Regions from separate parts of the Streptomyces sp. NPDC001732 genome, predicted to be linked through region 1. Evidence: riboswitches for the same ligand, from Rfam matches in the RefSeq annotation. Region 1 holds a riboswitch; the other holds the start of a gene.
The links. Region 1 has a riboswitch for glycine ahead of gcvT (glycine cleavage system aminomethyltransferase GcvT). Riboswitches for the same ligand answer to the same signal wherever they lie in the genome.
Positions count from the first base shown of each region.

Region 2: it holds a riboswitch for glycine, as region 1 does, so the genes downstream of both, gcvP (aminomethyl-transferring glycine dehydrogenase) here and gcvT (glycine cleavage system aminomethyltransferase GcvT) in region 1, are expected to answer to the same signal.

Region 1 is NZ_JBSFFY010000024.1:93,956-109,030, reverse strand. It holds gene glyA (serine hydroxymethyltransferase) at 1-725, opposite strand, end outside; gene gcvH (glycine cleavage system protein GcvH) at 747-1,124, opposite strand; gene gcvT (glycine cleavage system aminomethyltransferase GcvT) at 1,217-2,332, opposite strand; glycine riboswitch at 2,474-2,571, opposite strand; gene ACWCXX_RS23000 (AAA family ATPase) at 2,732-3,415, shown strand; gene ACWCXX_RS22995 (enhanced serine sensitivity protein SseB) at 3,604-4,374, shown strand; gene ACWCXX_RS22990 (enhanced serine sensitivity protein SseB C-terminal domain-containing protein) at 4,558-5,337, shown strand; gene ACWCXX_RS22985 (ABC transporter permease) at 5,957-6,961, shown strand; gene ACWCXX_RS22980 (ABC transporter substrate-binding protein) at 7,057-8,829, shown strand; gene ACWCXX_RS22975 (ABC transporter permease) at 8,974-9,975, shown strand; gene ACWCXX_RS22970 (ABC transporter ATP-binding protein) at 9,972-11,072, shown strand; gene ACWCXX_RS22965 (ABC transporter ATP-binding protein) at 11,108-12,427, shown strand; gene ACWCXX_RS22960 (trimeric intracellular cation channel family protein) at 12,446-13,117, shown strand; gene ACWCXX_RS22955 (thioesterase family protein) at 13,195-14,061, shown strand; partial or broken gene ACWCXX_RS22950 (TetR family transcriptional regulator) at 14,125-14,472, opposite strand; gene ACWCXX_RS22945 (helix-turn-helix domain-containing protein) at 14,664-15,075, shown strand, end outside.
Region 2 is NZ_JBSFFY010000057.1:8,167-23,241, reverse strand. It holds gene ACWCXX_RS32735 (PadR family transcriptional regulator) at 13-630, opposite strand; partial or broken gene ACWCXX_RS32730 (maleylpyruvate isomerase N-terminal domain-containing protein) at 794-1,303, shown strand; gene ACWCXX_RS32725 (hypothetical protein) at 1,288-1,599, shown strand; partial or broken gene ACWCXX_RS32720 (HAD family phosphatase) at 1,807-1,932, shown strand; gene ACWCXX_RS32715 (PhzF family phenazine biosynthesis protein) at 2,406-3,227, shown strand; gene ACWCXX_RS32710 (CPBP family intramembrane glutamic endopeptidase) at 3,323-4,102, opposite strand; gene ACWCXX_RS32705 (substrate-binding and VWA domain-containing protein) at 4,286-6,076, shown strand; gene ACWCXX_RS32700 (glutamate-cysteine ligase family protein) at 6,304-7,809, opposite strand; gene ACWCXX_RS32695 (hypothetical protein) at 8,291-8,887, shown strand; gene ACWCXX_RS32690 (DUF5999 family protein) at 9,201-9,407, shown strand; gene gcvP (aminomethyl-transferring glycine dehydrogenase) at 9,498-12,383, opposite strand; glycine riboswitch at 12,445-12,577, opposite strand; glycine riboswitch at 12,578-12,674, opposite strand; gene ACWCXX_RS32680 (PRC-barrel domain-containing protein) at 12,776-13,156, shown strand; gene ACWCXX_RS32675 (DNA polymerase IV) at 13,081-14,559, opposite strand; gene ACWCXX_RS32670 (MerR family transcriptional regulator) at 14,617-15,075, opposite strand, start outside.

The sequences.
Region 1 (15,075 bases):
GTGGACAGGATGACGCCACCGCGCGGACCGCCGAGGGTCTTGTGCGTGGTGGTGGTGACGACGTGGGCGTGCGGCACCGGGTTGGGGTGCAGCCCCGCGGCCACCAGGCCGGCGAAGTGCGCCATGTCGACCATCAGGTACGCGCCGACCTCGTCCGCGATCCGGCGGAACGCGGCGAAGTCCAGCTGACGGGGGTACGCGGACCAGCCGGCGACGATCAGCTTCGGCTTGGACTCCTTGGCCAGCCGCTCGACCTCGGCCATGTCCACGACGCCGGTCTCGTCGACGTGGTACGGGACCACGTTGTAGAGCTTGCCGGAGAAGTTGATCTTCATGCCGTGGGTCAGGTGACCACCGTGGGCCAGGTTCAGGCCCATGATCGTGTCGCCCGGCTTCAGCAGCGCGAACATCGCGGCGGCGTTGGCCTGCGCACCGGAGTGCGGCTGGACGTTCGCCGCCTCCGCGCCGAACAGCGCCTTGATCCGGTCGATGGCGATCTGCTCGACGACGTCGACGTGCTCGCAGCCGCCGTAGTAGCGGCGGCCGGGGTAGCCCTCGGCGTACTTGTTGGTGAGGACGGAGCCCTGGGCCTCCATGACCGCGACCGGAGCGAAGTTCTCCGAGGCGATCATCTCGAGGGTGGACTGCTGTCGGTGGAGCTCGGCGTCGACGGCGGCGGCGACGTCCGGGTCCAGCTCGTGGAGGGAGGAGTTGAGAAGCGACATCAGATGGTCCCTTGGGGTCTCTTAGTTGCCGGAGAACTCGGTGTACTCGTCGGCGGAGAGCAGGTCCTCCGGCTCCGCCGCGACGCGCACCTTGAACAGCCAGCCGCCCTCGAAGGGGGCGGAGTTCACCAGCGACGGGTCGTCCACGACGTCCTGGTTCGCCTCGGTGACCTCACCGGTCACCGGCGAGTACAGGTCGCTGACCGACTTGGTCGACTCCAGCTCGCCGCAGGTCTCGCCCGCGGTCACCGTGTCACCGACCGCGGGGAGCTGGGCGTAGACGACGTCGCCGAGCGCGTTGGCGGCGAACTCGGTGATGCCGATCGTGGCCACACCGTCCTCGACGGCCGACAGCCACTCGTGCTCCTTGCTGTAACGCAGCTGCTGGGGGTTGCTCATGACCTGAATTCTCCTGTACGCGGGGGAGTGCTGATGAACGGTGGTCTTAAGGCGTGAGACGCGAATGCGTCACTTTTCGGGAGGTGCGGGCGTCACTTCTGGCGCTTGTAGAACGGCAGCGCCACGACCTCGTACGGCTCGTGGGCGCCCCGGATGTCCACTCCGACGCCAGTGGTGCCGGGAGTGGCGTGCGCGGCGTCCACGTACGCGATGGCGATCGGCTTGCCGAGGGTGGGCGACGGGGCGCCCGAGGTGACCTCGCCGACCACCTGGCCGTCGGCGACGACGGGATAGCCCGCGCGCGGCACCCGGCGGCCCTCGGCGATCAGCCCGACCAGCTTGCGCGGCGGGGCGGTCTCGGCGCGCTCGGCGGCGGCCTCGAGGGCCTTGCGGCCGACGAAGTCGCCCTCCTTCTCGAACTTCACGACCCGGCCGAGACCGGCGTCGAACGGGGTCAGCGCCGTGGTCAGCTCGTGCCCGTACAGCGGCATGCCGGCCTCCAGGCGCAGCGTGTCGCGGCAGGACAGCCCGCACGGGACCAGGCCGTGCGAGGCGCCGGCCTCGGTCAGCGCCCGCCACAGCTGCTCGGCGTGCTCGGGGGCGACGAACAGTTCGAAGCCGTCCTCGCCGGTGTAGCCGGTACGGGCGATCAGTGCGGGGACACCGGCGACGGTGCCGGGCAGACCGGCGTAGTACTTCAGGTTGTCCAGGTCGGCATCGGTGACGGAGGCCAGGATGGCGGGGGACTCCGGACCCTGGACGGCGAGCAGCGCGTACGCGTCGCGGTCGTCGCGCACCTGGGCGTCGAAGCCCTCGGCCCGCTCGGTCAGCGCGTCCAGCACGATCTGGGCGTTGCCGGCGTTGGCGACCACCAGGTACTCGGTCTCGCCGAGCCGGTAGACGATCAGGTCGTCCAGGATGCCGCCGTCCTCGGCGCAGATCATCGTGTAGCGGGCGCGGCCCGTGGCGACGGTGCCGATGTTGCCGACCAGCGCGAAGTTCAGGAAGGCCGCGGCCCCGGGGCCGGTGACGGTGATCTCGCCCATGTGCGACAGGTCGAAGAGACCGGCCCGGGTGCGGACCGCGTTGTGCTCGTCGCGTTCGCTGCCGTAGCGCAGGGGCATGTCCCAGCCCGCGAAATCGGTCATGGTCGCACCCAGCGAGCGGTGCAGGGCGTCGAGGGCGGTGAGACGGGGGGCGGTGCTCATGGATGTGACTCCCGGGGCATGACGACGAGGACGATCCCTCCCCATCTGTCATCGGAACCTGAGAGGTTCGCCGGGAGCCCCTGAAAGGGGTCGGCTTGCACCTTGGGTGGAGCCGCAGAACGGCCCGCTTTTCAGATCTGCCTCACCCGCGCGGTACGGGGCCTGAGAGATTCAAGGGAGGAACTTGCTCCTTCGGCGCCCGGCACACGCGGTGGCCGGAACTCTCCCGCGCGGATTCAAACGGCCTTTATGCAGTTGGCCGGGTCATCATCGCACGCATCGGGCCGGAGTGGGGCGTCGGTCCCCTCACAGGATTCGACGGCGGGGACAGTTGTGCCGCATTACCTTTTCTTTACACTTCAGGGGCATACGTGGGGTGACCCGTACAGGGGGAGGGTGATGACGTTGCGGCGATACGCGACGACCGCGGGCCTCGCGCACGGAGCGATGCCCGCACAGCCGGGGGCCCCGGCCAGGGAGGTGCTCGGCCCGTGCGCGCCCGTCGTGCGGGACCTGCGGGAGCGGGCGGGGCGCGGCCCGCGTGCCCTGGACTTCGCGCCGGGCGACGTGGTGGTGGTCTCCGGGCTGCCGGGCAGCGGCAAGTCGACGCTCATCCGGCGGGCGGTGACGGCGGCGCACACGATCGACTCGCAGGACACCCGCGACCGCTGGGCGCGGAGGGTGCCCCGCTTATTCCCGTACGCCCTCTACCGTCCGCTCGTCCGCGCCGCCCACTACTGGGGACTGCGACGGGTGCTGCGCTCGGGGGAGTCCGTCGTCGTCCACGACTGCGGGACCCAGTCGTGGGTGCGCGGCTGGCTGGCCCGGGACGCCCGGCGCCGGGGCCGCGGCCTGCACCTCGTGCTGCTCGACGTCACGCCGCAGACGGCGAAGGAGGGCCAGCGGGAGCGCGGACGCGGGGTGTCCGGCTACGCGTTCGCCCGGCACCGCAGAGCCGTGGGCCGGCTGCTGCGGGCCGCCGAGGCCGGCCTGCTGCCGCCCGGCTGCGCCTCGGCGGTGCTGCTGGACCGGGAGGCGGCGGGAAGGCTGGACCGGATCGGGTTCATGGAGCCCGGGAGCTGAGCGGGCGAGGGAGCCGGAGAGGCCGGGGGAGCCGAGAGGGCGGGGGCGGGGCGGCCGGGAGAGCCGAGGAGGCGGGGGCGGGCGCCGTCGGGCCGGACGGCCGGTCGGCCGGGCGTTCGAGAGGGCGGGGCGGTCGCGGCGGCGGGCGTTAACCTTCTGCCGGAAGGCTCGGGCAAGAAGGGGAAGCAGTGGACATTCCGGCGCAGGTCCAGTCCCATCCGCAGGGCGGATGGCCGGCCAACGAGCTCGAAGAGGTGCTGATGGCCTCGGTGGGCAGCCCGGAGGCGGGCGGACGGCTCGTCGAGGTGCTCGGTCGCAACCAGGTCTGGGTGCCCCTGCCCAACGGCGGCGGACCCGACTCCCCGGCCCTCGACCTGCCGACGGTGGAGATCGACGGCGCTCCGTACGTCCCCGTGTTCAGCTCCGAGCAGCAGTTCCTCGCCTGCGCCGGCGCCCACATGTCCTTCACCGTCGCGCCCGCCCGCGACTTCGCCCGCGGACTGCCCCCGCAGCTCGGCATCGCCGTGAACCCGGGCGGTGCGGTCGGGATGCCGCTGCCGCCGCCCGCCGTGGCAGAGCTCTGCCGGGCCGGACGCACCCCGCTGGACGGCCCGGCCAGCGGCGGCAGGGTCCGGCTGTACGAGCCGGACTGGCAGGAGGAGCCCGTCGACTTCCTCGCCGCGGCGGCCGGCGAGTTCGAGGAGAGCGGCGTCGTGCTCACCGCGCGCCGGGCCCTGGCCAGCATCGAGGGCGAGGACCCCGTCCTGTTCATCGGCGTCGAGTTCTCCACCTGGGACGGCGCGGGCCGCAACGCCCCGATGGACGCCCTCGGCCGTGCCCTCGGCCGGGTCGAGGTACCCTGGCCGGTCAATCTCGTCCTGCTCGACGTGGCACAGGATCCGGTGGGCGACTGGATGCGGGAGAAGATCCGGCCGTTCTACCAGCGGACGGACCGGTAGCGCCCGTCGCGGCACGGGCCGGCGGCCCCGGACCGGACCGTCCGGCTCCGGTCCGTGGTGTCAAGCCGGTGTCAGGACCGGCGCATAAGCTGGTTTCATGGCTGGTGCCCCGGCACCGTGCCATGCCCGTGTGCCCGGGGCTCGGTGGGCCGACACAGTGGAGTCGAAGAGGGGCGGGACCAGGTGAGTGCGTCAGGCACCGCGGCGGCTGGGCAGGTCGAGCACATGCTGCGCCAAGTGACGCCCGGTCGCTACGACGCGTACGAGGCGCTGCTGCAGGCCCTCGCGAACGACCGGGTCTGGATGCTCCTGTGGCACGGTGCACCGGGCTCGCCCGACGCGCAGTACGGGAACATGGAGGTCGACGGCCTCGGCTACGCCCCCTGTGTGACCTCCGCGCAGGAGCTCTCGGTCAGTGGCTGGAACCGCGCCCACGAGGTGGTCACCGGCCTCGACATCGCCCGCGCCCTCTTCCCGGACCGCTGGGGCATCTGGCTCAACCCGCACTCCCCGGGCGGCGGTGTCGGCATCCCCTGGCTGGACCTGCGCCGCATCGCCACCGGCCTCGACCGGATGCCCGCGGGCCCGCTCCGGCTCACCGAGCCGGCCATCGAGATCCCGCAGTTCTACGCCCAGCTCGCGCAGAACGCCCACCACACCTCCGCGATCCGCTCGCTGCGCCGCGCCTGGGTGCAGCCCGCGCTCGGCGTCCCGTACCTCGCCATCGGCCTCGACCTCTACGACACCAGCCGCCCCTCGGTCGACGCGGTGCGCGCGATGATGCAGCAGTCGATCGCCGCGGTCCCGGACGGCCTGCCCGTCTCCACCGTCGCGATGTCCGACGAGTACGACCCGGTCGCGATGTGGCTGCGCGCCAACGCCCGGCCGTTCTACGACCGCGAGGCCCACGCTCCGGCCGCCCCCGCCGCGGGCTACGGCTACCCGCCCCAGCGCGCCTACTGACCCCGCCCGCCGCGAGCCCGTGACCCCGCGCGCCCGCGGCCCTGGTCCCTGACCGCGGTCCTTGGCCCGGCCCCGGCCCTGGGTCCCTGACCCGGCCCTGGCTTCCACCCGTGGTTCCCGACCCGGCCCGCCCGTGGTCCTGCCCGGCCAGCTCGCCGCCCTGACCCGGTCCGTGTTTTCCGGTTCGACAGGCAGTCGCCGCACCCCTCCCCATGCGCCCGATATTCCCGTGATGTAACCATGTGTACTCAATCACCGGGATGTGCGGGCGAGTTCGTGACTTCCCGTGCCATATCGCCCTGCATGTCCGGTATTTGACCCGCTGGTCATGTCTGGACATGGCTGGTGACGATAGCTGCGCCAATTCGCCCGCATGCCCCGTTCTGGTTCAACTGGCCCGTGTTCGGCGGGCGTTCACATCCGTCCGGATAACGGAACACCCCAGACCGCATCACGGTTAGGCATCCATTCGCCTGTCGGTCTGGCTACCTGTAGTGACGGCAATGAAGACTCCCGCAGCAAGGGCGTCTTGCCGCCTCTGCGTACGACTGACTGATCGCGCCGCCACAGCGGCCAGGTTCGGCCCGGCCACCGCCGGTTGAGAGGGGTCCTTGCCACGATGACGGCACCACTGCACGAGCCGACCACGGAAGCGGATCCGATCGCGGCCGACGGTCCCGCAGTCGACTCCGGGGCGAAGAAGGTCGAGGGACGGTCCCTCAAGCAGATCGCCTGGAACCGCCTGAAGCAGGACAAGGTCGCGCTGGCGGGCGGAATCACCGTGCTCCTCCTGGTCGTGGTGGCGGTCTTCGCGCCGCTGATCGTGAGCCTGCTCGGACATCCGCCGAACGAGTTCCACCAGGAGAAGCTCGACCCGCTGACCAACCTCCCGATGGGCAGTCTCGGCGGGGTGAGCGGCGACTTCCTGTTCGGCGTCGAGCCCAACAAGGGGCGCGACGTCTTCAGCCGGATCGTCTACGGCGCCCGGATCTCGCTGCTCGTGGCGTTCCTGGCGGCCCTGGTCGCCGTCGCCCTCGGCACGCTCTTCGGGATCATCGCCGGTTACTTCGGCGGCTGGGTGGACGCGGCGATCAGCCGGGTCATGGACGTGCTGCTGTCCTTCCCGCAGCTCCTCTTCATCATCTCCCTGGTCTCGGTCCTCCCCGACGACCTGCTCGGGCTGACCGGCAGCGGCGTGCGCATCGCCGTCCTCGTCGCCGTCATCGGCTTCTTCGGCTGGCCGTACGTGGGACGCATCGTCCGGGGCCAGACGCTCTCGCTGCGCGAACGCGAGTACGTCGAAGCGGCGCGCAGCCTCGGCGGGGGGCGGGTGCACATCCTCTTCCGCGAACTGCTGCCCAACCTGGTGGCGCCGATCACCGTCTACGCGACGCTCATGATTCCCACCAACATCCTCACCGAAGCGGCGCTCAGCTTCCTCGGTGCCGGTGTCCGGCCGCCCACCGCCTCCTGGGGCGGAATGCTGCGGGATGCCCTGGAGACGTACGAGCACGACCCGATGTTCATGGTCTTCCCCGGTGTGACGATCTTCATCACCGTGCTGGCCTTCAACCTCTTCGGGGACGGGCTGCGCGACGCCCTGGACCCCAAGGGGACCCGATAACCCACGACTTGCCCCTGCCGCATCGTCAGGTGGCTTTTCCCATGGTTCTCCGGCAAGCAACGGCCTGGGACCGCGATCTCGGAGGTTGCGAGAAAATGTCCACAGTTACCTCGAAACGACGGCTCACCGCTGGTGCGGCCCTCGTGGTCGCGGCGCTGATGACCACCACGGCGTGCGGCGGCGGCGACGACGGCGAGAGCGGCGGCAAGTCGAAGGGCGCCGGCTTCAACGCGGCGTTCAACAAGGTCGCCAACCCGTCCACCAAGAAGGGCGGAACGCTCAAGTTCGTCGGCAAGCAGGACCTCGACTCCGCCGACCCCCAGCGTGCCTACTACGGCATGGCCTGGGACTTCATGCGCTTCTACACCCGCCAGCTGGTCACCTACGACGCCAAGCCGGGTCAGGCGTCCACCAAGCTGGTCGGCGACCTCGCCACCGGTCCCGGTGAGATCTCGGACGGCGGCAAGACCTACACGTACAAGCTGCGTGACGGTCTGACCTGGGAGGACGGCTCCAAGCTGACCTCCAAGGACGTCAAGTACGGCATCGAGCGCATCTGGGCGACGGACACCATCACCGGTGGCCCGCAGTACCTGATGCAGACGCTGGACCCCAAGGGCGAGTACAAGGGCCCCTACAAGGACAAGTCCCCGGACAAGCTCGGCCTCAAGGCGATCGAGACCCCGGACGACAACACCATCATCTTCAAGCTGCCCAAGCCCAACGGTGACTTCGAGCAGTTCCTCGCCATGCCGTCCGGCTCGCCCGTGAAGGCGGACAAGGACACCGGCGCGAAGTACACCCAGCGCCCGTTCTCCAACGGCCCGTACAAGTTCGAGACGTACAAGCCGGGCAAGAACATCGTGCTCGTCCGCAACGACAAGTGGCAGAAGTCCTCGGACCCGGTTCGTGCCGCGCTCCCGGACAAGATCACCGTCACGATCTCCGCCAACCTGGAGGAGAACGACAAGAAGCTGATGGAGGGCGACTACGACGTCGACCTCAACGGCACCGGCATGACCCAGTCCGGCCGCGTCACCGCCGTCCAGAAGCACCGGGACAGCGTCGACAACATGCAGACGTCCTTCGTCCGCTACGTGGCGCTCGTCCACACGGCCAAGCCGTTCGACGACGTCCACTGCCGCAAGGCCGTCTTCTACGCCACGGACTTCGCCGGTCTCCAGCAGACCCGCGGTGGCGAGATCGCCGGTGGCGCGATCGCCAACAGCACCCTGCCGGTCTCCATCAAGGGCCACAGCGACTACGACCCGTACGGCGTCCTCGCCCGCAAGGGCAAGCCGGACCTGGCCAAGGCCAAGGACGAGCTGAAGCAGTGCGGCCAGCCGAACGGCTTCACCACCAAGCTCACCGCCCGCAACAACAACCCGGGTGAGGTCGACACCGCCGAGGCGCTCCAGGAGCAGCTCGGCAAGGTCGGCATCAAGGTCGAGGTCGACCCGATCGACGGCGCCGAGGCGTCCAGCATCACCGGCTCGCCGTCCGTCGTGAAGAAGCGCGGCTACGGCATGACGATGAGCGGCTGGGGCCCGGACTTCCCGTCCGGCCAGGGCTTCGGCCAGCCGCTGTGGGACAGCCGCTTCCTCGCGGACACCGGCAACTACAACGAGTCGCAGCTGAACGACCCGAAGATCGACGGGCTGTTCGACAAGGCGATCGCGGAGACCGACCCGGTCAAGGCCGGTGAGATCTACAAGGAGCTCGACAAGCGGATCCTCGACCAGGCCGACTGGATGCCCTTCATCTACGAGAAGAACATCACCTGGCGCGGCAGCCGTCTGACGAACGCCTACATGTCCGACGCCTACAACGGCCGCTACGACTACGTCTCGCTCGGCGTCGTCAAGTAATCGCTGTAGCCAACAGCATTTGCAGTCAACCCGGTTGACTGTTCCACTGCCGCCGAAACCCGCCAGTCCGAAGGGCAGGTGATGGCCGGGGCGGTGGCCGGGAGCCCCCACAAGGGGTTCCCGGCCACCGTCGGGCCGCACACAGTGCTTGCTTATCTCATCCGGCGCCTGTTCGCCGTAGTCATCATGGTGCTCGTCGTACTGCTCGCGACCTTCACCATCTTCTTCATGCTGCCCAAGTGGGCGGGCCAGGACGTAGCAGTCCTCTTCGCCGGCAAGGCCACGGGTGTCGAGCAGCTCCAGGGCATCCGGGTCAAACTGGGTCTCGACGAGCCCCTTCTCGTCCAGTTCTGGGACTTCGTCAAGGGCATCCCGATGGGACGCGACTACGCGAACGGTGCCGACGTCACCCACTGCGCCGCGCCCTGCTTCGGGTACTCCTTCCGCACGGAGGTCCCGGTCTGGACCACCCTCAAGGACGCCCTGCCCGTCACCGGGGGCCTCGCCGCCGGTGCCTGTGTCCTGTGGCTCCTCGGTGGCGTCGCCACCGGTGTGGTGTCCGCGCTCCGCCGCGGCACCATCTGGGACCGCGCCGCGATGACCACGGCCCTGGCCGGCGTCTCGCTGCCGATCTTCTTCACCGGCATGGTCGCGATGGGCCTGTTCGTGCACAACTTCGGCTGGGTGAAGATCGCCGACAACCTCTCCACGGACGACAGCATCGGCACCTGGTTCCAGACCCTGATCCTGCCGTGGATCGTGCTCGCGTTCCTGAACGCCGCGATGTACGCCCGCCTCACCAGGGCCACCATGCTCGAAGTGCTCGGCGAGGACTACATCCGCACCGCCCGCGCCAAGGGCCTGGGCGAGGGCACCGTCATCACCCGGCACGCGCTGCGTTCCGCGATGACGCCGATCCTCACCGTCTTCGGCCTCGACATCGGCGTGCTCCTCGGTGGCGCCGTCCTCACCGAGTCCACGTTCAACCTGCCGGGGCTCGGGCTCGCGGCGGTCCAGGCCATCAGCAACAAGGACCTGCCGGTGATCCTCGGCGTCACCCTGTTCGCGGCTCTCGCGATCGCCGTCGCCAACCTCCTCGTCGACATTCTGTACGCCGTCATCGACCCGCGAGTGAGGCTGGGATGACCGAACTGCACAAGAGCGGTGCCGCGCTGGGCGAACCCACCCGGACCGGATCGCCCGCTCCCTCCGCCTTCCTCGAAGTGCGCGACCTCAAGGTGCACTTCCCGACCGACGACGGACTGGTCAAGTCCGTCGACGGGCTCAGCTTCCAGCTGGAGAAGGGCAAGACCCTCGGCATCGTCGGGGAGTCCGGCTCCGGGAAGTCCGTCACCTCGCTGGGCATCATGGGCCTGCACACCGCCGGCCAGTACGGCAAGCGCAAGGCGCAGGTCTCCGGCGAGATCTGGCTGGACGGCAGGGAACTGCTGACGGCCGACCCCGACGAGGTGCGCAAGCTGCGCGGCCGCGACATGGCCATGATCTTCCAGGACCCGCTGTCCGCGTTGCACCCGTACTACACGATCGGCAAGCAGATCGTGGAGGCGTACCGGGTCCATCACGACGTGGACAAGAAGACCGCCCGCAAGCGGGCGGTGGAGATGCTCGACCGGGTCGGCATCCCGCAGCCCGACAAGCGCGTCGACAGCTACCCGCACGAGTTCTCCGGCGGCATGCGCCAGCGCGCGATGATCGCCATGTCGCTGGTCAACAACCCCGAGCTGCTGATCGCCGACGAGCCGACGACCGCACTGGACGTGACCGTCCAGGCGCAGATCCTCGACCTGATCCGGGACCTGCAGAAGGAGTTCGGCTCCGCCGTCATCATCATCACCCACGACCTGGGCGTCGTGGCCGAGCTCGCCGACGACATCCTCGTGATGTACGGCGGGCGCTGCGTCGAGCGCGGACCGGCCGAGAAGGTGTTCTACGAGCCCCGGCACCCCTACACCTGGGGTCTGCTGGGCTCGATGCCGCGCCTCGACCGAGACCAGACCGACCGGCTCATCCCGGTCAAGGGTTCCCCGCCGTCGCTCATCAACATCCCGTCGGGCTGCGCCTTCAACCCGCGCTGCCCGTACGCGGACGTGCCCAAGGACGACGTCACCCGCACCGTACGGCCCGAGCTGCAGGAGGTCGGCAGCCGGCACTGGGCGGCCTGCCACATGTCGCAGGAGCAGCGGGAGCGTATCTGGACCGAAGAGATTGCGCCCAAGCTGTGAGCGAGGAAAAGGCCGTGACGAGCGAGGACAAGGGCGTGGACGTTCCGGCGCAGAGGTCTGCCGGGGAGGGGACGCCGGCCGGGGACGCCGCCTCCCGCGAGGTGCTGCTCAAGGTGACCGGCCTGCAGAAGCACTTCCCCCTCAAGAAGGGGATGCTGCAGCGCACCACCGGTGCCGTGAAGGCCGTCGACGGGATCGACTTCGAGGTGCACTCGGGCGAGACCCTGGGCGTCGTCGGTGAGTCCGGCTGCGGCAAGTCGACGATGGGGCGGCTGATCACCCGGCTGCTCGAACCCACCGCGGGGAAGATCGAGTTCGAGGGGAGGGACATCACGCACCTCGGTGTCAGCGGCATGCGCCCGATGCGCCGGGACATGCAGATGATCTTCCAGGACCCGTACTCCTCGCTGAACCCCCGGCACACGATCGGCACGATCGTGGGTGCCCCCTTCAAGCTCCAGGGCGTCACGCCCGAGGGCGGCGTCAAGAAGGAGGTGCAGCGGCTGCTGGAGGTGGTGGGCCTCAACCCCGAGCACTACAACCGCTACCCGCACGAGTTCTCCGGCGGCCAGCGCCAGCGCATCGGGATCGCCCGCGCGCTCGCGCTCAAGCCGAAGCTGGTCGTGGCGGACGAGCCGGTCTCGGCGCTGGACGTCTCGATCCAGGCCCAGGTGGTGAACCTGCTCGACGACCTCCAGCGCGAGCTGGGCCTCACGTACGTGATCATCGCCCACGACCTGTCGGTCGTCCGGCACGTCTCGGACCGGATCGCGGTGATGTACCTCGGCAAGGTCGTGGAGCTGGCCGACCGCGAGTCGCTCTACAAGGCGCCGATGCACCCGTACACCAAGGCGCTGCTCTCGGCGGTTCCGATCCCGGACCCCAAGCGGCGGTCGGCCAAGAGCGAGCGCATCCTGCTCAAGGGCGACGTGCCGTCGCCGATCTCACCGCCCAGCGGCTGCCGTTTCCACACCCGGTGCTGGAAGGCCACGGAGGTCTGCAAGACGCAGGAACCCCCGCTGGCCGCGCTGAAGACCGGACACCAGGTGGCCTGCCACCACCCGGAGAACGCGCCCGACCAGGTGCCCGGCGAGGCGGTGACGGCCCAGGCGCGCGAGGCGATCGAGATCGTCGACGTGCGCAAGCCGGAGGCCGTCGCGGCGGAGGAGGCCGAGGCGGCGGACGGGACCGCGGCGGCGGGCGAGGCCGGAGCGGAGGAGCCCGGGGCCGAGGTCGCAGGGGTCGTGGCGGAGAAGCCGGAGGCCGCGGCGGCGGAGGGAGCCGGGACCGGGGACACCGCGGCGGACGGCGGTACCGCGTCGTCCGATGTGCCGGAGGACAGCCCCAAGGAGTAGTACCGGCACAATTGGCCGGTGCTCAACGAACTGTTCACGCCCTCCGTCCAGCATGCGCTCGACATCGTCGGAATCTTCGTCTTCGCGATCTCGGGCGCTCTGCTCGCCGTGCGCAAGAACTTCGATGTCTTCGGCATCGTGGTGCTCGCCGAGGCGACCGCGCTGGGCGGAGGGCTGTTCCGTGACGTCGTCATCGGGGCGATCCCGCCCGCGGCGTTCACGGATCTCGGCTACTTCACCACCCCGCTCCTCGCCGCCGGCCTGGTGTTCTTCCTGCACCCGCAGGTCGAGCGGATCCAGGTGGGTGTCAACGTCTTCGACGCGGCGGGCCTCGGACTGTTCTGCGTCACGGGCACGGTCAAGGCGTACGACTACGGGCTCGGCCTCACCGCGTCGGCGACCCTCGGGCTGGCCACCGCGGTCGGTGGCGGTGTGCTGCGCGACGTACTGGCCAACGAGGTGCCCTCGCTGCTGCGCTGGGACCGCGACCTGTACGCGGTGCCCGCGATCGTCGGCGCCGCGACGACCGTCCTGTGCATCCGCTTCGGCGCACTCAACGCGTTCACCAGCGGTACCGCCGTGATCGTCGCCTTCATGCTGAGGCTACTGGCGATGCGCTACCACTGGCGGGCCCCGCGCGCCTACAACCGGAAGTCCGCGAGGGCCGAGGAGGGCTCCGCGACCACCTGAGGCGCCCCGGCCGCGCCCGCCGCCTTCCGGCCAAAAAAGCTACCGCTCAGTAACGCAATCGGTGTACGGTGCATCGCATGGCACAGGCAGCAGAGCAGACGGCGCGGACCGCGCAGGCAACCATCGGGGACAGCGAGTTCGACCGCGACACCGCCGTCACCCTCCGCGAAGAGGGCGTCTACGACGCGGAGCTCTCCGCGGGATGGACGATCATCCACGCGGTCAACGGCGGCTATCTGCTGGCCATGCTCGGCCGCGCCCTCGGCGAGGCCCTGTCGCACCCGGACCCCTTCTGCGTCTCCGCGCACTACCTCACCGCGTCCGTCCCCGGCCCCGCGGTGATCCGGACCCAGACCGTCCGCACCGGCCGCACCCTCTCCACCGGGCAGGCGTCCCTCTTCCAGTACGAGGAGGACGGCACCGAGGTCGAGCGCATCCGGGTCGTCGCCACCTACGGCGACCTGGACGCCCTGTCCGACGAGGTCCGTACGTCGGTGAAGCCGCCGGCCATCCCGCCGCTGGAGCACTGCCTCGGCGCGAGCGACGGTCCGACCCCGATCCCCGGCAGCTCCGCCATCACCGAGCGGCTCGACATCAAGCTCGACCCGGCGACGGTCGGCTGGGCCGTCGGCGCACCCTCGGGCAAGGGCGAGATGCGCGGCTGGTTCGGCCTCGCGGACGGCCGCGACGCCGACCCGCTCTCGCTGCTGCTCGCCGTCGACGCGCTGCCGCCCACCTCCTTCGAGCTGGGCCTCAAGGGCTGGACGCCGACCATCGAACTCACCACCCACATCCGCTGCCGCCCCGCGCCGGGCCCGCTGCGCGTCTCCATCACCACCCGCAACCTCGCGGGCGGCTTCCTGGAGGAGGACGCGGATGTCTGGGACAGTGCGGACCGGCTGGTGGCGCAGTCCCGCCAGCTGGCCAGGGCGCCGCGTTCCTGAAGCACCGATTCCCGTAGGGGCCCGCCATTCCGGCGGGCCCCTACACGTGCGGGGCGGGCGCGCTCAGGCGGTCGGGCCGGTCGTCCCGGTCGTTCCGACCGGGACGCTCGGGTCGTCCAGCCAGTGGAGCCGGCCGAGGTTGACCAGCCTGAGCCGCCGCCGGGCCGTCTCGGCCACCCGCCGCTCGCCCTCCGGCCCCGCGTCCAGCAGTGCCGACGTGGTGATCACCATGTGGTCGACGTAGAAGCCGCCCAGCATCAGCAGGTCCTCCTCGCTCCACCCCCGGGACTGCGGCTCCTCGGCGAGTGTCGCCGCCGTCTCCTCGGCGAACCGCCGCAGTTGGGCCGCTATGGCCTCGCGGACCGGGCCGACCCCGCCGTGCTGTTCGCGGGCGATGAAGCGGAAGTGGGCGGAGCGGAGCTCGTCGCCGAGGTGGCCGGGTCCCAGGACGCCATGCGCCCGCCGTGCGCCCCGCCTCGGGCTCGCGGAAACCGTGACGTCTCCTGACTATCCGTCAGGTCTGCCCGCATTCTGTTCGCTTTCGATCTTGGATGGCACAGTGGGCGTCCGTCCGGGGTGGGTTGCGGGGAGGGAGAAAGCGCTTGCTGGAGATAGCGGGGATCGAGGCGGCGGAGGAGCGGGTCTACCGCCACCTGGTGGAGGTACGGGGCGCGGGCGTGGACGAGATCGCCCAACGGCTCCACATCCGGGAACGCGAGGCGGCGTCGCTGCTGTCCTCCCTGCACGACAAGGGGCTGGTCGGGCGGCTGCCGGGCGACGGCGACATGCGGTACGTACCCGTCCCGCCGGACGTGGCGCTGCAACCCCTGCTGGCGCGCGGACAGGAAGCGCTGGAATGGGCGCGGCGCGCAGTGGAGCAGCTGGCCGAGGAGTACCGGGCGGGCGGCCGGCGCCATGACGCCGGGCAACTGGTCGAGGTGATCACCGGGGCCGGCGCCATCCGTCAGCAGCTGCGCCAACTCGCCTACGGGGCCCGCAGCGACCTGCGGTGGT
Region 2 (15,075 bases), on a different contig from region 1:
GTACCCACGGGCTCAGTGCTCGTCGGCAAGGATCAGATAGAGCTTCTTGCGGGCGTCGTTGATGACCGTGAGAGCCTTCTGACGCTGATCGGCGGAGCCGGTCTTCCAGACCTGGCCGAACGCCTCCATCAGCCCGAAACCGGCCTGCCGGATCTCGTTCAGGCTCTCCCAGTCGACGCCGCGCCCGGCCTCCTCCCAGGGCGCCTCGGCGCCCGACTCGGCCTCGGCGCGGCCGGCGTCGGTGAGCGTGAACAGCTTCTTGCCGCCCTCGCTCTCGCTGACGATCAGGCCCTCGTCCTCCAGCAGCTGGAGGGTCGGGTAGACCGAGCCGGGACTGGGCCGCCAGGCCCCGCCGCTGCGCTCGCCGATCTCCTGGATCATCTCGTACCCGTGCATCGGGCGATCCTTCAGCAGCGCCAGGATCGACGCACGCACATCGCCACGGCGCGCCCTTCCCCTGCCGCCGCCCCGGCCGCGCCCGCCGCCGAAGGGGCCGCCCCCGAAGGGCCCGCCACCGAACGGCGGCCCGAACTGCCCGAAGGCCGCCCGGCGCCCCTCGAAGTCACCGAACCCCCGGTGGGGGCCGCCGCGCCCATGCCCGCACTCGTGCTCGTGCCCATGTGAACGCATCACTGCACTTTCCTCCCATCGTTGATCTGTCGCGATGCCTCAACGATATATCGGAACTGTTCGCATGCCAATCCTTTCCGGTCTGTGCCCCTGTGGTGAAGCCGGCCCGACAGGGGCGAAAACCCATGTCTGGTCGGCCGGAACGCGGTGATAGAGAATCCGTGTGACAACAACACTTGAGTTCGCCGCGCTGCTGCGACTGATCGACGAACGGTCGGCCGCGTTCCGGGCCGCGGTCGCCTCCGTACCCGGCCTCGACGTGCGGGTGCCGACCTGCCCCGAGTGGACGCTGTTCGATCTGGTGCAGCACCTGGGCGAGAGGCGTCGCTTCTGGGCCGCCGTCGTCGCCGCGGGCCCGGCCGCCGCTCCCCCTGACGGCTCCGCGTCGGAGGGCGCCCCGGCCGCGCCTCGGGAGCGCGAGGCCCTGTCGGCCTGGCTGGCCGAGTCGACGGAGCTGTTGCTGGGCGCGCTGCGCGAGGCCGGTCCGGGTCGCGGCTGCTGGACGTGGTGGGGTTCGTCGCAGTCGCCGCGGACCTGCGGTGCCGTCGCCCGGCACCAACTCCAGGAGATCGCGGTGCACACCTACGACGCCCAGATCACCGCGGGCGCCCCGGAGCCGCTGCCGGACGAGGCGGCACTCGACGGCGTCGAGGAGTTCTGTTCACCTGCTGCGCAACGCCGAGCGCCTGGCCGCACGAGCCCGTCGCCATCGACTTCCACGCCACCGAAGGCCGCTCCTGGCGCCTCTCGCTCTCCGCCGACGGCGCACGGTCCGTCCGTCTCGCCGCGCCCGGCACGATGCCCGCCACCGCCGTCGACGCGGCCCCGGCCGGCGCCGACGCCTCTGCTCGGGGCACGGCCGGTGAGCTGGTCCTCTTCATGTACGACCGGATCCCGATGGACTCCCTGGAGCTCGACGGCGACCGGCGTCTCTTCGACCTGCTCCGGGCCTGGGAGCCGGAGGAGTAGGACGTGACGACGCGGTGCCGTGCCATCTCGACCACGTGATCCGCTGGTGCTGGTGGCCAATGCGACCGTGGAACCGGAGGACGATCCGGCGGCGTCGGGACCGGCCGCTTTCGCGGATCACGTCGTCAGCAGCGCCGGGTCGAGGCGGCCGGGCCGGACCGGAGGGTCTACGAGTTCGCGGCCGAACGGGCAGGCGTCGCCGCGGACCGGTGCCTCTTCGTGGACGACCGGCTCGAAAATGTCGAAGCCGCGGTCGGGCTCGGCACGACCGGTGCGCGCTACCACGAATCCGTCGGCCTCCGCGGGCCGTTGGGCTTCCTGCTGCACAGTTGATCCACCGCTCCCGCTGTTTCTGTCGCTCCCGTCGCGCACGCGGTCCGAAGCGATGGGCCGTACAGCCAGGACTGGTGTTCCGTCGTTCCGGCCGTACCCCGCCCCCTCCCCGCTTTCGGGGAAGGGCGAGGCTTTTAGGGAAGGGCGAGCGCGTCCTCGATCGCGGCCCGGAGCTCCTCGTCCTGGAGGAACGCCCGGTGGTCCCAGTACGGCGACAGGCTCCCGTGGCGTTCCCGCATCACCCGAAGGACAGTACGCAGCGCGGGGTCCGGATCGGCCGACAGCGCCCGGACCGTGTCCCTGTGACGCCGCCGTGCCGCGGAGCACCCCGCATCGGTGGGACGCGGCCCGTGCGGCGGTCCGGGGCGGGGCCGTGGACCGTGTCGGCCCGTCGGCCCGTCGGCCGGGTTTTGGGGCCAATGCCATGAAATTGGCCTTGGCCTGCGGTTTCGCTCCCCGCGTACGTTCACGTCATGAGGATTCGCACCGTCGACACGTTCACCGACCGCCCCTTCACCGGCAACCCCGCAGGAGTCGTGCTCCTGGACGCCGACGCCTTCGCCGACGACGATCTGCTCCAGCGGATCGCCATGGAACTGAACCTTTCCGAGACCGCCTTCGCCCGTTCCCTTCCTCCGGGCGGCGAGGCCGACTGGGGACTGCGCTGGTTCACCCCGACCACCGAGGTCGACATGTGCGGGCACGCCACGCTCGCCACCGCGCACGTCCTTCGCACCACGGGAGCGGCGAGCGGCACGGTGCGTTTCGCGGCCCGGTGCGGAATCCTCACCGCGACCGCCGGACCGGACGGCGCGATCACGCTCGACTTCCCCACGGCCCCGCTCACGCCGGAACCCGTACCGGCCGGGCTGGCCGACGCCCTGGGCGCACAGCCGCTCTCCGTCCACGACACGGGGCCGCACATCGGCGATCTGCTGGTGGAACTGTCCGACGAGGCGACCGTGCGGGGGCTGAGGCCCGACCTCGTCGCGCTGGCCGGCCTCTCGCGGCGGGGCGTCATCGCCACGGCCGCCGCGCAGGACCCCTCCCTCGGCCACGACTTCGTCTCCCGGGGCTTCTTCCCGCTGCTCGGGATCGACGAGGACCCCGTGACCGGCAGCGCCCACACCGCGCTGGCGCCCTTCTGGTCCGCCCGGCTGGGCCGCAACGAGCTGACCGGTCTCCAGGTCTCCGCCCGTTCCGGCCGGGTCCGCACCTCGCTGCGCGGCGACCGGACCCTGTTGACCGGCAACGCCGTGACGATCATCGACGGCGAACTGCTGACGGCGCCCTGAGCCCTCCGGCAGAGAACACCGCGTCCCGCCCCCTTCGGCGAAGACGCCGGGGCCGTACGGGAGAGTCCCGTACGGCCCCGGCGCAGGTCCCCGTCTCACGGTGTGGGCAGCCAGCCCACCTTCCCCGCGAGCAGGGCATAACCGACGAACGCCCCGATGTCCAGCAGCGTGTGCGCCGCGACCAGCGGCCCGACCCGGCCCCAGCGCCGGTACAGCAGCACGAAGACGACGCCCATCACCAGGTTGCCGATGAAGCCGCCGATCCCCTGGTAGAGGTGGTACGAGCCGCGCAGCACCGAACTCGCCGCCAGGGCCGCCATCGGCGTCCATCCCAACTGATCGAGTCTGCGCAGCAGATACCCGACGACGATCACTTCCTCGACGACGGAGTTCTGGAGCGCGGACAGGATCAGGACCGGGAACTTCCACCACACGTCGGGCAGGGACTCCGGCACCACGGTCAGGTTGAACCCGGCGGCCCGCGCCCCCAGGTAGAAGGCGAGTCCGGCGCTCCCGATGCCTGCCGCGATCATCGCGCCGCGCCCCAGGTCCGACCACGGCCGGGTGCGGTCGAAGCCGATGGCCCGCAGGCCGGCTCCCTCTCTGAGCAGCAGGTGCGCGACCAGGGCGACAGGCACCAGGGCGGTCGCGATGCCGAAGAGTTGCCAGGCGAGATCCAGCCATGGGCGCCCCGGTGCGTACGACCCGTTGAGCGTCGCGGCCTGGTCCTTCAGAACCCCTGGCTTCGTCAGCGACCCGACAAAACTGATCAGGGCAGACACTCCGCTGGCACCCAACGAGAGGGCCAGCACAAGCACTGTCTCGGACCGCAGAGTTCGTCGCGGCACGGCCTCCCGGGGAAAAGAATCAGCCATAAGCCCCGTCTCCACCTGTACACCTGCCTTGAGTTGTGCATTCATGCCCCATCCCGTTCCCCGGCCGGTTAAGGTCTCGAATGCAGGTACGAAGATCATGCGCGACTGGCCGGGGGCGACCACCATGGGCGATGGTGTGGTCCCCCTTTTCCTTGTTCATCCTCAAGGAGGGGCACCACAGACATGGGACGTCACAGCTTGCCCGACGACCGTGCGAGGGGCGGAAGCGGGGACGGATCACCGCCCCGCCGTCGACGTACCGTCGTGATCGCGACCGTGCTCGTCCTCGCGGTGGCTGCGGGAACGGCGGTCGCCGCCCGGGGCGGTCTGCTGCCGTTCTCGGAATCCTGCGAGGACTCGGCCGTACGGCTGTCCATGGTGGCCTCGCCGGACATCGCTCCCGCCGTGCGTGCCCTCGCCGACCGGGCACGCACGGACGAGGTGCGGTCCGACGGACGCTGCCTGTACGTGACGGTGACCGCCCGGGACTCCTACAAGGTCGCCGAGGCCCTTTCCGGCGGCGCACGCACTCCGGACTACCAGATCTGGCTGCCCGACTCCGACCTCTGGCTCGACCGGGCCAAGGGTTCCGGTGACGGCGTCCCGACGACCCCGGGCGATTCCATCGCCTCCTCCCCCGTGACCATGGCCATGGTGCCGTCCGCGGCCAAGCGGCTGGGCTGGCCGAAGAAGCAGTACTCCTGGGCCGGACTGACGGCCGCGACCATGGAGTCGGCCGGGGTGGGCCTGGGCTCTGCCGACCCGGCGCGCAGCGCCACCGGGCTGCTCGCCCTCTCCAGCATCGGCACGTCCTCCGGGAAGCAGGGCGGTGACAGCGACACCCGGGTCGCGGCGACCGCCGAGCTGCTCGCCCGGCGCATGTCGGACAGCGACAGCCAGGTGCTGGAGACGCTGGCCCAGGACGGTTCGGGAACCGGAAAGGGCAAACCGGCCCGCAATCAGGCCCTGCTGCTCTCCGAACAGGCCGCGTTCGCCCACAACGCGGAGTCGGCCGACGACGCGAAGCTCGACCTCTTCTATCCCGAGGACGGCATCCCGCTCCTCAACTACCCGTACACCATGGTCGACGAGAGCCGGATGAGTACGGCCGAGGGCCGGGCGGCGCTGCGGTTCATGACGCTGCTGAACGAGCCGGCCTCGCAGGCCGTCCTGGCGAAGCACGGCTTCCGGAAGGTCGACGGAACGGCCGGGGAGTCGGTGGTCGCCCCGGCGGGCGGCCAAAAGCCCCAGCCGTACGCCACCGCGGCCACCACCCAGCCGACCGTCGAAGAGCTCCAGCGGACGCTCGGCATGTGGACGATCACGGTCCAGAGCGCACGGCTCACCACGGTCGTCGACGCCTCGGGATCGATGGCCACGATCGTGCCGGGGCGCAACCAGTCCCGGATGGACGTGACCAAGGCATCCCTGATCCAGGCCCTCGACCAGTTCACCCCGAACGACGAGATCGGGCTCTGGGAGTTCGCCACCACGCTCGACGGCGACAAGGACTACCGCAGGCTGATGCCGACCCGGCGGCTCGGCGCCCCGGCGAAGGGCGGCGGCACCCACCGGAAGAAGCTCTCCGAGGCCTTCGCCGCGCTGCAGCCCGTGCCGGGCGGGGCGACCGGTCTGTACGACACCATGCTGGCCGCCTACAAGGACGTCCAAGCGACCTATGTGAAGGGCAAGTTCAACGCCGTGGTGATCCTCACCGACGGATCGAACCAGGACGCCCGGTCCCTCTCCCGCAGCGCCCTGATCGCGGAGCTGAAGCGGATCGCCGATCCGGAGCGCCCGGTGCCGCTGCTCGCCATCGCGGTCGGTCCCGAGGCCGACCGCGAAGAGGTGAACGAGATAGCGAAGGTGACCGGCGGCGGGGGCTACCAGGTCACCGACCCGGCCGACATCCAGGCGGTGATCCTGCAGGCCATCATGACGGCCGGGCAGAACGGGCACGTCACCCAGGAGTAGTTCCGGACGCCCCGGGCCCGGCGCCGGACCACACCCCGGCCCGGGGCGCGGTACACCCTCCCCTTCCGCTCACCGTCGGACCCCGCCCTCGCACGGAACCGCCCCGGCACCGCAGCCCCGCACACACCGCACGGAACCGCCCTGTCACCGAAGGCCCGTGCACACATGCCGCGCGGGGCCGCTCCCTCCGTCGCCGGGGCCCGCACGGCAGGTCCGCCGCGTCGGGATCACGGCCTGGGGGCGCCCGTCGGCCAGCTGTGCACCGGCTCCCCGCCGTGCATCAGTTCGGCGTACCGCCGGGTGGTCGCGGCCAGCGCCGCATGCCGCCCGAGCCCGGCCTCCCGCGCCCTGTGGTAGGTGTCCGCCTGCCAGGACGCCCCGTTCACCCGTCGCCTGCAGCGCTCCTCGATGATTCCGAGGTAACGGTCGCGGTCCGCGGCCTCGATGTTCCAGGCGTCGAGTCCCGCCGCGGCCAGCGGCAGCAGTTCGTCCCGTACGAGCTTGACGACGGGCACCCGGCCCAGGCCGCCCGTACGGCCGGGACGCGGCCAGATCAGCTCCGCGTCGATGCCCCGGCGGCAGGCGGTGTCGAAGTTCTCCGCCGCCGCCTCGAACGGCATCCGGGTCCACACCGGGCGGGACTCCTCGGCCAGTGCCCGCACCAGCCCGTAGTACAGCGCCGTGTTGGCGATCACGTCGGCGACCGTGGGCCCGGCGGGCAGGACCCGGTTCTCCACCCGCAGATGGGGGACGCCGTCGGCCAGGCCGTACACCGGCCGGTTCCAGCGGTAGACGGTGCCGTTGTGGAGCACCAGCTCCTGCAGTCGCGGGACGCCGCCGTCGTCGAGGACCCTCAGCGGGTCCTCCTCGTCGCAGATCGGCAGCAGCGGCGGGAAGTAGCGCAGGTTCTCCTCGAAGAGCTCGTACGCCGAGCCGATCCACTGCTCGCCGAACCAGGTCCTGGGCCGCACGCCCTGGTTCCGGAGTTCGGGCGGGCGGGTGTCGGTGGCCTGCTGGAAGAGCGGCGGACGCGATTCCCGCCAGAGCTCCCTGCCGAACAGGAAGGGTGCGTTGGCACCCAGTGCCGTCTGTACCCCGGCGACGGCCTGGGCCGCGTTCCACACTGCCGCGAACCGCTCCGGCGTCACCTGCAGATGGAGCTGGACCGAGGTGCACGCGGCCTCGGGAGCGATCGACGCGGATGTGCAGGCCAGTTGCTCCACGCCCTGGATATCGAGCGAGAAAACCTCGCCCCGGGCGGCCACCATTTGATCGTTCAGCAACGTGTAGCGGTCCGCGTCCGAGAGGTTCGCCGCCACGAGGTCCGCCTGCCCCACCGTGGGCAGAATACCGATCATCATGATCCCTGCATCGACCTCGCCCGCCTTCCGATGGGCATATCCGAGACCGGCTCTGAGCTCTTCGGCCAACTGGTCGAAAACCCGCCCCTCCAGACGGTGCGGGGCTATGTTCACTTCCAAATTGAACATCCCGAGTTCCATCTGGAAATCGCGGCTCGCGATGCGCGGGAGCACCTCCCCATTCAGCATCTTCGGCATCCCGTCGGGGCCGGCGAGATTCAGCTCGATCTCCATGCCCATGAGGTTGCGGGGGCGGTCGAACCTCCGCTCCGCCAGAAGTCGCCCCAGCCCCTCCAGGCACTGATGAAGCTTCCTCCGGTACCTCTGCGGATCGGACAGGTCAAAGGCTCCGGACACGACCTTCTCCCCCATCGGAGCGTCCTTCCCTCAAGTGGGCGACCCACGGCCCAGGCCGCTCGCGTCACGATCGATAATGCCCAGACCGAGTGATCCATAACGCCTCTGCGAACGCCGCGGACACAGTAGTCTGAGCCCCGCGGCCCGCGGCACATTCCATGGGCATGGAGCGGCACACGGTATCCCTTCGAGGACGTGGTGAAAACGCCGACACGATTCGGCCGACCGCGCCCGGGGGAAAACACCAGGCGGCGACTGCGCGGCGGGCACGAAAACAGCAGAATCTCCGCATAATAAAGTCCTGATACCGCCTTGCCGGCAATAGCTGCGACGGCTAGTGGAATCACCGCGTGAACGCGTGTCGTATAAACTCCGCGGACGAGGCAGAGAGTTGACGCACCGGATCGGTCACCGGCCCCTCTGGCCCCGCACGCCGACAACGCCGTCTGCACCCGCCCACGCACCACCGTGTCTCCGAAGTGAGAGGCGACCCATCATGCCGCTGCATGTTCCCCCGGCTCCCGCGCCCGCTCTGCGCAGCGTCCTCGCGGCACTCGGTTCACCCACCGCCGTCCGCGAGGCCCGCACGCCCGCCCTCCGGTCCGCCCAGGGCCCGCTGAGTCCCGAACTCCCGCTTCCCGTCCATGTGCTGGACCGGATCGGACCGGGCGGCATCGCGCCCGCCACCAGGCTCGCCGCGTGGCGCTTCCTGATCCGCGGCCCGGAGCAGGCCGTCGCCGCGGCGGACACCATCCTCACCGCGGACGGCTGGACCTTCTCGCACTTCTTCGAGGGGCCCTACATCGCCTCGACCGAACTCGCCCTGCACCAGGCCGAGACGGTGACGTCGCACTACCAGCCGCGGCTGCTGTCCATTCCGGAGCTCTACATGCTGGCGCTGTGGCTGCACGGCGACGCCGAGGCCGATGCCGCCGGCGGCGCTCTCGCCCCCGGGGACCTCCTGGTTCCGCTGGCCCCCGCCCCGCCGGGCATCGCGGCGCACCGCCCGCACCGGGTCGCCGATCTGCTCCGGGTGATGACCCTGCGCATCACCCGGCCCGGCCCCGGCCCCCTGCTCGGATCGCCCGCCTGAGGACGGCCGCGCCCCTCAGCACCTCGTGCCCCGCCCCGGCCGGCGGGGCACAGTGCTGCGGAGGGGGCGCACTCCCGCCCGTCCGGACTAGCCCGCTCAGGCCACCCCGAACCACCCGAAGGGACAGTGCAGTTGCAGTGAACCGTCCTCCCGGGTGACGCGTCCTCCGAGTAAGAAGAAGTGCTGCTGCGAAATCCCTGCGGAAAGACGCCCGTGGGGCAACACTGGGAGCGGACCGATCGAGACGGGGGCGGCCATGAACAGCTCAGCCAGTCGCAGGACACTCACCACCACGCAGCGAAAGAACCCAGCCATGTGCCAGCATCAGCCACCATGCCCGACCGCCGACTCAGCCGACCGGGAAGCCGCCCGCCTGACGGCTCACCACCCGGAACAGGGCTGGAGTCTGCTGTGCAACGGTGTCCTGCTCTTCGAGGACACCGGTGAGCTGCTCCCGGACGGGCAGATCATCGCTCCGCACCGCCCGCTGGAGGCCGACCGGGTGGCGAAGGCCGCCTGACCGCGGGCGGTACGAACAACGGGGGCCGGCCCGGAGAAACCTCCGAACCGGCCCCGACGCGCGTCCGCGTCACTCCCCCGCACCCACGGCTCAGCTGTCGTACTCGTCCAGCGGCGGGCAGGAGCAGACGAGGTTGCGGTCACCGAAGGCGCCGTCGATCCGGCGCACCGGCGGCCAGTACTTGTCGGCGGCCGAGACCCCGGCCGGGAAGACCGCTGTCTCCCGGCTGTAGCCGTGCTTCCACTCCCCGCCCAGCATCGCCGCGGTGTGCGGGGCGTTGCGCAGCGGGTTGTCGTCCGCGCTCCACTCGCCCGAAGCCACCTTCTCGACCTCGCCGCGAATGGCGATCATCGTGTCGCAGAACCGGTCGAGCTCCGCGAGGTTCTCGCTCTCGGTCGGCTCGATCATCAGCGTCCCGGCGACGGGGAACGACATGGTCGGCGAGTGGAAGCCGTAGTCGATCAGGCGCTTGGCGATGTCGTCGACGCTGACGCCGGTGGCCTTGGAGATCGGCCGCAGGTCCACGATGCACTCGTGCGCGACGAGTCCGGCCGGGCCGTTGTACAGGATCGGGTAGTGCGGCTCCAGCCGCTTGGCGATGTAGTTGGCGGCGAGCACGGCGACCTGCGTCGCGCGCTTGAGGCCCTCCCCGCCCATCAGGCGGACGTACGCCCAGGAGATGGGGAGGATGCCGGCCGAGCCCCACGGGGCGGCCGAGATCGGCCCGACGCCGGTCTCGGGACCCGCCGCGGGCTGGAGCGGGTGGTTCGGCAGGTACGGGGCGAGGTGCGCGCGCACACCGACCGGGCCGACCCCGGGGCCGCCGCCGCCGTGCGGGATGCAGAAGGTCTTGTGCAGGTTGAGGTGCGAGACGTCGCCGCCGAACCGTCCCGGCCTGGCGAGACCGACCAGGGCGTTGAGGTTGGCACCGTCGACGTACACCTGGCCGCCGGCGTCGTGCACCTCGGCGCAGATGTCGGCGACGTGCTCCTCGAACACACCGTGCGTCGACGGGTACGTGATCATGAGCACGGCGAGTTCCTCGCGGTGCTTCTCGATCTTGGCGCGGAGGTCCTCGATGTCGACCTCGCCGTCGTCGGCGGTCTTGACCACGACGACCTTCATGCCGGCCATCACGGCGCTGGCGGCGTTGGTGCCGTGCGCGGAGGACGGGATGAGGCAGACGGTCCGCTGCTCGTCGCCGTTGGCCCGGTGGTACGCCCGTACGGCCAGGAGACCGGCGAACTCGCCCTGCGAGCCCGCGTTCGGCTGGATGGAGACCGCGTCGTAGCCGGTGACCTCGGCGAGGCGCTCCTCCAGCTCACGGATGAGGGTGAGGAAGCCCTGCGCCTGCTCGGCCGGAGCGAAGGGGTGCAGCGCGCCGAACTCGGGCCAGGTGATCGGCTCCATCTCGGTGGTCGCGTTCAGCTTCATGGTGCAGGAGCCGAGCGGGATCATGCCGCGGTCCAGCGCATAGTCCCGGTCGGCGAGCCGGCGCAGGTAGCGGAGCATCGCGGTCTCGGAACGGTGCTGGTGGAAGACCGGGTGGGTGAGGATCTCGTCGGTGCGCAGCAGCCCCTCGGGCAGCGCGTCGGCGACGGTGGTGTCCAGCGCCTCGATGTCCCCGTCGACGCCGAAGGCGGCCCAGACGGCGGTGATCTGCGTACGGGTGGTGGTCTCGTCGCAGGCGAGGGAGACCAGGTCGGCGTCGACGAGCCGCAGGTTGACCCCTCGCTCGCGGGCGCTCTCGACGACCTCCGCGGCCCGGCCCGGGACGCGCACGGTGAGGGTGTCGAAGTGGGCGCCGGTCACGACGTCGACACCGGCGGCGCGCAGCCCCTCGGCCAGGATCGTCGCGTAGCGGTGGGTGCGCCGGGCGATCGTGCGCAGCCCGTCCGGGCCGTGGTAGACGGCGTACATCCCGGCCATGACGGCGAGCAGCACCTGCGCGGTGCAGATGTTGCTGGTGGCCTTCTCGCGGCGGATGTGCTGCTCGCGGGTCTGCAGGGCCAGCCGGTAGGCCTTGTTGCCGTCCGCGTCGACGGAGACGCCGACGAGGCGGCCGGGCAGGCTGCGGGCGAACTTCTCGCGCACTGCCATGAACCCGGCGTGCGGTCCGCCGAAGCCCATCGGCACGCCGAAGCGCTGCGTCGTGCCGACCGCGATGTCCGCGCCCAGGTCGCCCGGCGAGGTGAGCAGGGTCAGGGCCAGCAAGTCGGCGGCGACGGTGACGATCGCGCCGAGCTCGTGGGCCCGCTCTATGAGGGGGCGGACGTCCCGGACGGTTCCGGAGGCACCCGGGTACTGCACCAGCACGCCGAAGACACCGCGCTCGGCGATCTCCGCCGGGATGCCGTCGGACAGGTCGGCGACGACGACCTCGACGCCGGTCGGCTCGGCGCGGGTCTCGATGACCGCGATCGTCTGCGGCAGGGCGTCGGCGTCGACCAGGAAGACGCCGTCCTTCACCTTGCCGACGCGCCGGGAGAGCGCCATGGCCTCGGCGGCCGCGGTGCCCTCGTCGAGCAGGGAGGCGCCCGAGGTGGGCAGCCCGGTCAGCTCGGCGACCATCGTCTGGAAGTTGAGGAGCGCCTCCAGGCGGCCCTGGGAGATCTCCGGCTGGTACGGCGTGTAGGCCGTGTACCAGGCGGGGTTCTCCATGACGTTGCGCAGGATCACCGGCGGGGTGAAGGTGCCGTAGTAGCCGAGCCCGATCATCGGGGTCAGCACCTGGTTGCGGTCCGCGAGGGAACGCAGTTCGGCGAGGACCTCGGCCTCGGTGCGCGCGGCCGGGAGCCGGAGTGCCTCGGTGCTCTTGATGACGTCGGGCACCGCGGCCGCGGTGAGCTCGTCCAGCGAGCCGTACCCGACCTGGGCGAGCATCTTCGACTGCGCCTCGGCATCGGGGCCGATGTGCCGCTGTTCGAACGGAATGCCCTGCTCCAGCTGGGAGAGCGGGGTGCGACGGGGGGTCATGGTGGAGGCCTCCTGGTCTGTCACGACCTGCGAGGGGCACCTCGGCGCGGGTGCCCGGACGGCCTCCCCCTCTGTCATCTCAACCTGAGAGCTTCACCGGCATGCTTTGCGGCGTGCCGACTTTCACCGTCGGTGAGGAAGGGAACCGCTCCGGCACCCGGCCGCACGGAACCCGCCCTGCTTTCCAGAGTGACCTCGTCCGTGCGGTACGGGGGCCTGAGAGATTCCGGGGAGGATTTGCTCCTTCGGCGCCTTCGGATCGGTTCCGGAGGACTCTCCCGCACGGGGTCAGCGGCCGCCACCAGCCTACCAGCGGGGTTCGTGGCCGAACCCTCGAGTGGCCGACCCCCCGGATCTGCCCTTTTGTAGTGCTTGTGGAGTAGCCGCGACCAATGGGAGGGATCGTGCAGACCGACATCGATCCGCGCAGCCTGATCGGCCGCAAGGCATTCGACCGCAAGGGCACCAAGATCGGAACCGTGGACGAGGTGTACCTCGACGACGCGACCGGGGTACCCGAATGGGCGGCCGTACGCACCGGACTCTTCAGCCGGGACGCCTTCGTCCCGCTGGAACCCAGCGAATTCGTGGACGACACGCTCCGCGTTCCCTTCGACCGTGCGCTGATCAAGGACGCACCCGACTTCGGCGTCGGCCGCCATCTCTCGCCGGATCAGGAACTCCAGCTCTACCGGCACTACGGTCTGGACTCACCGCCCGAGGGGGTCGGCCCCGACAGGGACTTCGGCAGGCTGGCGGGCCAGGAGGAGTAGTCCGCCGGTTCGCGCACCAGCGGGAGCGGATCGGCCGACCGCAGCGCCATGTCGTCGATCCGGAACGTACGCACCCGGCCGGGCGCCGAATCGGGCTCCTCGAACCGCACCGTCACCCGGCCGATGCCACTGCCCTGCACCCAGCCGTGGCCGTAGGTGTCGTGGCGCACGTCGTGTCCGGCGGGCCAGTGCCGCGCGGCCGGGTCCTCGGGGGTTTCCGGGGGCTCGTGCCGCGGGCCGTCCGCCGGTCCGCCCCGGTCGTCCTCCGCCGTCGCCGCCTCCCCGGCCGCGGCCCCGTCGTCGGCGGCCCGTCGGCCTGTGGCCTGTTCACCGGCGGCCTGGGCGAAGAGGTCCTCCTGCGTGTAGTCGGCAAGCCCCGTGACGCCCACTCCGAGCAGCCGGACGCCCCCGGTGGTGTCCACGGCCTCCAGGAGCCGTGCGGCGGCCTCACGGACCACCGTGGGGTCGTCCGTGGGCCCGCGCAGCGTCTCGGACCGCGTGAGAGTCGAGAAGTCGTACCGGCGCACCTTGAGGACCACCGTCCGCCCGGACCGCCCGGCGCCCCGCAACCGCTGGACGCACCGGTCGGCCAGCCGCTCCACCTCTGTCCTGACCCGTACCCGATCGTGCAGGTCGACGTCGAAGGTGTCCTCGACCGACACCGATTTCGCGTCGCGCTCCGCGACCACGGGCCGGTCGTCGTGGCCGAACGCCATGCGGTGGAGCGAGCCGCCGTGCGCCTTGCCCAGCAGCCGGACCAGCTCGGCCTCCCCCGCCGTGACCAGGTCGTCCACCGTCGTCATCCCGGCACGGCGCAGATGGTCCGCCGTGGCGGGGCCGACGCCGGGCAGGATCCGCACCGGCATGGGCGCGAGCAGCTCCCGCTCCGTACCCGGCTCGATGACCCGCAGCCCGTCCGGCTTGGCCTCCTCCGAGGCGATCTTGGCCAGCATCTTGGAACCGGCGAGCCCGACCGAGCCGGTGAGCCCGGTGACCGCTCTGATGGCGGTGCGCAGCTGCTCACCGATCTTCCGCGCCGAAGCCGTGTCGTCGGCCGTCCCGCCGGCCTCCAGGTCGACGAACGCCTCGTCCAGGCTGAGGGGCTCCACCAGCGGGGAGAGCCGCGCGAGCAGCTCCATCACCTGGTTGCTGACCGTCCGGTACAGCTGGAAGCGGGGCACCAGATAGGCCGCGTTGGGGGCCAGCCGCCGCGCCTGCGCGGTCGGCATCGCCGAGTGCACCCCGAAGCGCCGCGCCTCGTACGAGGCGGTCGCCACGACCCCTCGGGGCCCCAGCCCGCCCACCACGACCGGTTTGCCGCGCAGGCTCGGCTTCGCCGCCTGCTCCACGGAGGCGTAGAAGGCATCCATGTCCAGATGCAGGATGGTGGGAGCGGTTCTCACATCAACCGATGCTGCACCACGGCACTGACAATCGGCGGGGCCGGGGCCTCGGCGGGGTCAGCCGGCGCGGTTGCGCCGCCGTGCGAGCTCGTCTGTGGGGTTGTTGCCGATCAGCGTCTCACCGGTGTCCACCCGCTCGCCGTGCAGCTGTGACAGGGCGACGTCGACGTCCTGCCAGACCACGCCCACCGCGATGCCGAAGACGCCCTGGCCGCCCCGGAGGAGGTCGACGACCTCGTCGGGCGAGGAGCATTCGTAGACCGTGGCCCCGTCGCTCATCAGGGTCATCCGCTCCAGGTCCTGGAATCCGCGGGCCCGCAGGTGCTGCACCGTGGTGCGGATGTTCTGCAGGGCGACGCCCGTGTCCAGGAAACGCTTCACGATCTTCAGCAGGACGACGTCCCGGAAGCTGTAGAGCCGCTGTGTGCCGGAGCCGTACGCCGGGCGCACACTCGGTTCCACCAGCCCCGTGCGCGCCCAGTAGTCGAGCTGCCGGTAGGTGATGCCCGCTGCCGC